Regions from separate parts of the Paenibacillus sp. FSL H8-0034 genome, predicted to be linked through region 1. Evidence: riboswitches for the same ligand, from Rfam matches in the RefSeq annotation. Region 1 holds a riboswitch; each other region holds the start of a gene.
The links. A riboswitch is a leader RNA that binds a small molecule or an ion and turns the genes downstream of it on or off. The one in region 1 is predicted to bind cobalamin.
Positions count from the first base shown of each region.

Region 2: linked by a shared signal. The riboswitch ahead of NST47_RS31180 (ABC transporter substrate-binding protein) and the one ahead of nrdI (class Ib ribonucleoside-diphosphate reductase assembly flavoprotein NrdI) in region 1 are both predicted to bind cobalamin.
Region 3: linked by a shared signal. The riboswitch ahead of cobJ (precorrin-3B C(17)-methyltransferase) and the one ahead of nrdI (class Ib ribonucleoside-diphosphate reductase assembly flavoprotein NrdI) in region 1 are both predicted to bind cobalamin.

Region 1 covers NZ_JBBOBS010000001.1:4,180,606-4,182,807, reverse strand. Annotated here, with positions in the region: gene nrdE (class 1b ribonucleoside-diphosphate reductase subunit alpha) at 1-1,008, opposite strand, end outside; gene nrdI (class Ib ribonucleoside-diphosphate reductase assembly flavoprotein NrdI) at 995-1,357, opposite strand; cobalamin riboswitch at 1,509-1,717, opposite strand; gene glyA (serine hydroxymethyltransferase) at 1,844-2,202, opposite strand, start outside.
Region 2 covers NZ_JBBOBS010000001.1:6,974,296-6,976,497, forward strand. Annotated here, with positions in the region: gene NST47_RS31175 (FecCD family ABC transporter permease) at 1-184, opposite strand, end outside; gene NST47_RS31180 (ABC transporter substrate-binding protein) at 185-1,210, opposite strand; cobalamin riboswitch at 1,390-1,545, opposite strand; gene NST47_RS31185 (hypothetical protein) at 1,549-2,079, opposite strand.
Region 3 covers NZ_JBBOBS010000001.1:7,129,654-7,131,855, reverse strand. Annotated here, with positions in the region: gene NST47_RS31860 (helix-turn-helix domain-containing protein) at 1-27, shown strand, start outside; gene NST47_RS31855 (anti-repressor SinI family protein) at 99-278, opposite strand; cobalamin riboswitch at 502-716, shown strand; gene cobJ (precorrin-3B C(17)-methyltransferase) at 886-2,202, shown strand, end outside.

The DNA.
Region 1 (2,202 bases):
CATGTCCCGTGCGCTCATCACTGTCTTTTTACGCACCCGGTTATCGGCCAGCAGTTGGTCGTACATATCATCAAGATCCATATCATCCAGGTATTTTCCGTACGCTTGAAAAACAGAATAAGGAGCAAACAGATGCAACGGCTTGTTATCCTCAGCAAGCTGATAAAACTTGTCAGGCACAATCAAACCAATCGATAATGTCTTGAGCCGCATTTTCTCATCCGCGTTAATCTTCTTGCTATCTAAAAGCTCCATGACATCCCATCCAAAAATATGATAATAGGCTGCTCCTGAACCTCTGCGTTGACCCATCTGGTCTGCGTAGGAGAATGCATCCTCCATCAGCTTGAGTACCGGCATAATTCCTTTGGCCGCGCCCTCAACACCTTTAATCGGCTCACCACGACCGCGAAGCTTGGACAAATTGACCGCTACACCACCTCCAATTTTCGAAAGCTGCATGCAGGTACCGAGTACATAGTTAATCGAGTTGAGCGAATCATCGGTTTCCAGCAGAAAGCAGGATACCATTTCACCGCGCCTGCTTTTCCCTGCATTCAGAAATGTCGGAGTCGCCGGCTGCATTCGCTGCTCCATCATGGACGTGGCCAAATCCCTTGCTATTTGCATCTCACCGCCCGCCAGATACAAAGCTACAATTGCAACTCTGTCCGGATAATGCTCCAAGTAAATGGAATGGTCGTTGCTTTTCACCGCATAATCCGTATAAAATTTGGAGGCCGCCATATAAGACGGGAACTCGAAACGAAAGCTATGACTGATTTGGTAAATCTCATCGACTTCATCGTGAGTGTAGCGTTCATACACATTTTCATAATAATCGTTATCAATCATGTACCGAACTTTGGTCGAAGTATCAGCGAACTGGATGGTCTTCTGGTATACTTCTTCCATGAAAGCCGCTACGGCTTCCCTGTCTTTATGCAGCTGAAAAAAACCGTCCGCGTCTCGCTGCATAAGCAAATTGTTCAACTCAATGTGCTGCAATCAAACTCACCTCCTGAATAAACCTCTCTACATCCTTACTCGTTCCTGAAAGCTCGAATTTCCCCAGTACAGGTACCCCGTATAACGCTGAGATATGATCGGCGCTGCGTGCAAAGCCTTCACCCCAGTTTCGGTTACCGCTAGCAGATACACCCATTAAATGCGAATGGTTTTTTTTCAGAAAAGAAGATACTTTTTCAGGAACCTGACCGAATCCGGTGGTATAGGTAACTAACACGAAAGACTCATTTAAGTCCTCCATCTTATCCTCAATTTGAATCGCTGGCATATTCAATTTTTTAACAAAACGGCGTACATTTCCCGTCTTGGTGTCGTAGGCGATCAACATATTTAGTCCTCCCATTCCGTTCATTGCTCTAAAGTTAACAATAAAAAAAGCACATCCGGAAGCCATAAGGGCCGAATGCACCAAAGCGAGCAGACGAATTTTCGCCTACCTCGTCACGGACGAAGCGATCACCTTACCTGTTCTCCGCAGGAATCGTGTCAATGAACAGGCAGGTCTCCTGGCTCGAGGATCAACGTATTCGATCCGCCTTCCCGACTTTGTATGATACAAAATCAGTGGCCAACCAGATCGATACTTCTCTCTTACAGTGGCGGGACCGCACCGGTTTTTCACCGGACTTCCCTTTTAAGCCTTTTCGTTCACTTTAAACAAAAAAGCACCTGTCATAACAATATATAGTTGTTAATTAACGATTTATACAAATATATATCAATATATTGTAATTGTCAATTGTGATATATGCGTAGTTTCCACAAAGAAAAAGAGCCAGCGCATATGCGCCAGCCCCTATGAATCAAGAAACAACTATGAGTAGCTTAAACCCGGATAAAGCGGGAATTGTGCAGTTAAATCCTTCACCATGCCGCGTACTTCTTCATGAACAGCTTCGTCGGACTGGTTTTTTAATGTTAATGCGATGATTTTTGCAATTACTTTCATAGCTTCTTGGTTCATGCCACGAGCGGTAGCAGCAGGTGTGCCGATACGAACACCACTTGTCACCATGGGCTTAGCAGGGTCAAATGGAATCGCATTTTTGTTTACCGTTACGCCTACTTCATCCAACAAATGCTCAGCAGCTTTACCAGTGATGCCAAGGCTGCGAAGGTCGATCAGCATCAAATGGTTGTCGGTACCGCCGGATACAAGATCAATACCTTCAG
Region 2 (2,202 bases), 2.8 Mb from region 1:
TCTGCTCGGAGGAAGCTTCCCAATTCACCGATATATGGTCGCCTATCCATGGAAGCTGGTGAGCCACGATCCCCCACACCTGCAGTAGAGGGAGCTGGACCGTCCCAATCGATAAGGATAGCGTAATGGCAAGAAGAAGGAGCAGCATGCCTGCCCCTCCCCAAATCAACAGCTTTTGCTTCATTTATTTCACCAATTCCGGATATATGCCCTTGGCAATATCAACGAGACCTTGTGTAATCCGTGGTCCCGGACGGCTGATCCAGTCTTTGTCGACTCCCACGATCCGATTGTTTTTCACGGCATCGATTTTTTCCCAGCCGCTGCGTTCTTTAATAATTTGATCTAAAGTTTTTTTCGATTTGTCGTCGATCAGATTGCTCGGGTACAAAATAATTTGTGGATTGGCGGCGATAACCTTTTCTTCATTCAGCTGCGAATAGCCGGGTATTTCTCCATAAATATTGATACCCCCGGATAACGTAATCAGCTCGTCCATGAATTCGCCTTTGCCAACTGTCCAGCCTGGTGAGAATTCAAGCAATACGCGTTTTTTCTGCTCCGGCTGCAGGTTCTTGACGGCATCCGTCACCTTTTGGCGATCTGCCTTCATCTCGGCAACCAGCTTCTCCGCCTGCTCCTGCTTATTGAAAATTTGACCGAACAGCAGCGTATTATTCAATACATCGTCGACAGTTTTCGGCTCTACCTTGAACACATTCAATTTAAGTGAACGCAGCTGCTCTACGGTCGGTGTTTTCATCGACACACCTGTAACAATCAGATCCGCATTCGATGCCAGCAGCGCCTCCTCATTAGGCTTGACGATGCTGCCCATCTTCGGCTTCTTCAAAGCCTCTGCCGGATAATCACAAAAATCCGATACTCCATACACCTGCTCACCCAAGCCGAGCGCGAACAGCGTCTCCGTCTCACTTGGAGAAATCGATACCAGTCTGGCAGGCGCTTTGTCAAAAACAAATTCCTTTCCTGTTGCGTCCTTCACTTTGAGCGGATAGACAGTCGCTTTAGCAGTTGGAGCTGCTGTCTCCCCATTAGGCAGCTGCGAACCCTGGCCAGTACCTGCCTTCGGTGGTTCAACAAGCTCTCCCTTGCCTGGTGATACGCTTGAGTTCCCGCAGCCTGCTATGATCAGCAGCAGTACAATCATACCAATCAGCACAGCCAGCTTCGAACTGTGGCGCTGCATTTTGCTTATATTCCCTAGCTTCATCTTAAAGCTCCTTCCTCGCTTCCCCCAACAAAAGAAAAACCTCTCGCTTCTTTTCACAAAGAAACAAGAGGGGCATGCGCTAAATAAACGATTACACCAAGCTCGAAGAGCCTCTGATCATTCAAACGCGACGCTCCTTTTTCCTCGAAAGGGACAGTCTTTGCAGTGAACAGGCAGGTTTCCTGACTTGAGAGTTTGTACCTGATTGGTGATTTCTCCTTTACAGTGGCGGGACCGCGCCGGATTTGCACCAGCTTCCCTTTTAACCCGATAAGCAACAGCTTACAGGCACCTGTTCAAGCTTTATTAAATTGTTATTTTTGGGCAATTACCTTTAAAACCTGCATAACCAGATCCTGCTTCTTCGCATTAGCCGGTACAAACGCAATCAGATCTTTACCATTAAGCTTTAAATCTGTCAACCACTTCGTTTGTTCCAGAGGTATGCCATAGAGATGCTTCTCGACGCCTCCGGATTTTCCATCCACGGGGATCTCCATTACACCATCAGGGAAATCCTCGGCTTTGGCTACCGCATCCAGACTGACATAACCGCCCTGCTGACCGAGTGCCTTGAACTGCTCCTTAGGTACGACAATGATTCCGTTATCGCCAGCCGCAATTTCTACGACCAGCTTTTCCATGGAAAAAATAGGCGTTGTTTGTATTTTAACCGTTGGTGCTTGTCCCAGCTTTTCCACCAAACTAGCCTCCAGCTTATCGCCCACTTCACTCGGGATGCCGCTGCTCGACATCATAAATATCGGCACATCAGCCTTCGGCCCCCCACAGCCTGTCAAAATCAGCAATAAAATCAACCCTAAACATGCAAATTTCGCCTTCATCTGTCTCTCCTCCCAGACCAACCAACCAGCCGTCCGTACTGAAATCTCACCTCACATCTTATCACAAAAGCTATCATTCCACAAAAACTAATACGTATGACAAATACCCTTCAAGCCGTTCAG
Region 3 (2,202 bases), 2.9 Mb from region 1:
GTAATGAACCGTCCTAACGATGACTAGCTGAGCAAGCTCTGTATCAGACACTTTATAAGTTAGCCCCCTGCGTTAAACATAACCACTCGTCTTGTATTTCACTTGAGAACATATTGATCATTTTCAGTGTTCATATCCAGATGCGGCACAGGTTGCTCGGGGCCTGACAGGAATGCGCGAATGTCGCACGGATTAAGCCCCATCTTACGAGCACTCATAATAAGCTCCACCCACTCCAGATCAAGCAACTCAAGCTCCACTCGGTTCGTGCTACTCACAGGTAACCCCTCCTAAATAAATGAATGCGGTTGGATACAATATGTATCATTAAATGTATTATTGCATGTTTATTTTGCGAAATCAATCATGATTATTAGTTTTTATACAAAATGTATCATATTTAACATTTTTGAAGAAGCAAGAACGGTTAGGTTACCGTATGGGGCGAACTTCGAACATAGACAAAGCTTCCTTACGGGTGATATGATGAAACCAGACAATTGTATACGTGATAGAATAGGTGCGAGTGCTGAGAAATCTCATTCGCTTAAAAGGGAAGCCGGTTCAAATCCGGCACGGACCCGCCACTGTAAAGAACGCTAATCGAGATTGGCAAATGCCTGAAAGATGTATCCACTGAAGCAGCATTAGTGCTTTGGGAAGGAGTCGGGCACGATGTTCTGAGTCAGGAAACCTGCCTGTTTAAACAACACTGTTAACCTACGTGGATTTAGGCAAGTGTTAGAGACTGGCTTACTTACAGAGGTAAAGGGCAGAGAGCCTGTTGTCGATGTATGTATGTGATGCAACAGCATTTCTAACACATTGGAAGTGCTTTTTTTGTTGTCATTTTATGGATGTGGATAGGGAAAGGATGTGCAGCTTGTGGCAGGGAAATTGCTGATTGTCGGTTTTGGACCCGGCAGCTTTGAACATATAACGAAACGGGCTCGTGAAGCGCTCCAGGAGAGCGATGTAATCATCGGTTACAACACCTATGTAGACTTAATCAGCGGTTTGCTGAGCGATCAGCAAATTGTAAGAACGGGTATGACTGAGGAAGTGAGCCGTGCTCAAGAGGCGGTGCGGCAGGCGGAAGCAGGGAAAAAGGTTGCGGTCATTTCGAGCGGTGACGCTGGTGTATACGGAATGGCGGGTCTGGTGTACGAAGTACTGATGGAAAAGGGCTGGCACCCGGAGGACGGCGTGGAGGTTGAGATTATTCCCGGTATTTCGGCGATTAACTCATCGGCATCCCTGCTGGGCGCACCGATTATGCATGATTCCTGCACGATCAGTCTTAGCGACCATTTGACGCCTTGGGAACTGATTGAGCGGCGGGTTGAAGCGGCTGGACAGGCGGACTTCGTAATCGCCTTGTACAATCCGCGAAGTGGCAGACGGACTCGGCAAATTGTGGAGACGCAGCGGATTCTGCTGAAGTATCGTTCACCGGAAACACCAGTTGGCATTGTGAAAAGCGCGTATCGGGATCGTCAGCATATTGTACTAACGAACCTGCGGGATATGCTGGATCACGATATCGGCATGCTGACTACGGTCATTATCGGCAATTCGTCAACAATGGTCTATGACGGATTGATGATTACGCCTCGCGGCTACCAACGCAAGTACACGCTCGGCGCCGACGTGCAGCCACTGCGGCCGCATCAGCGGCTGCGGCAGGAAGCAGAGCCTTGGGCGCTGGAGCAGCTGCCCGAGGAAGCGAATGACGAATACGATGATGAGGAATGGGAATCCGAAGCAGAAGGAGACTCCCTGATTGAGGATATAGACGATGAGGAATGGGATGACGAGGAGGATGAGCGCATCCCGAACGTTGGGTCGACATCAGCGGCAATCCGCCAGCCAGATACCCTGTTAGCGAGCTCCGCATCGCCAAGACCGGGAACAACAGATACACCGAAGCTGGCTTCCAGTGAGGGTGTATTGGGAAAAGCGACTTCAGGTAAACCTGCTTTGTTGCACAACGAAGGACCGTTTGGAAGGGCAACGATAGTAGGTGTGTCCACTGCTGTTGAGCCGAGTGCTGTAGCAGTAGCAGAACGCCACGTCAGTGCAGATCCACTGCTGCTGGCCATGGAGGCGCTGCAGCTTGTGGATCGAAGGAATGGAGTGGCAGCAGTCAACACGTTGGCGGCACCATCTGTGGTGACTGCATCAACTGCTGAACCGGCACGA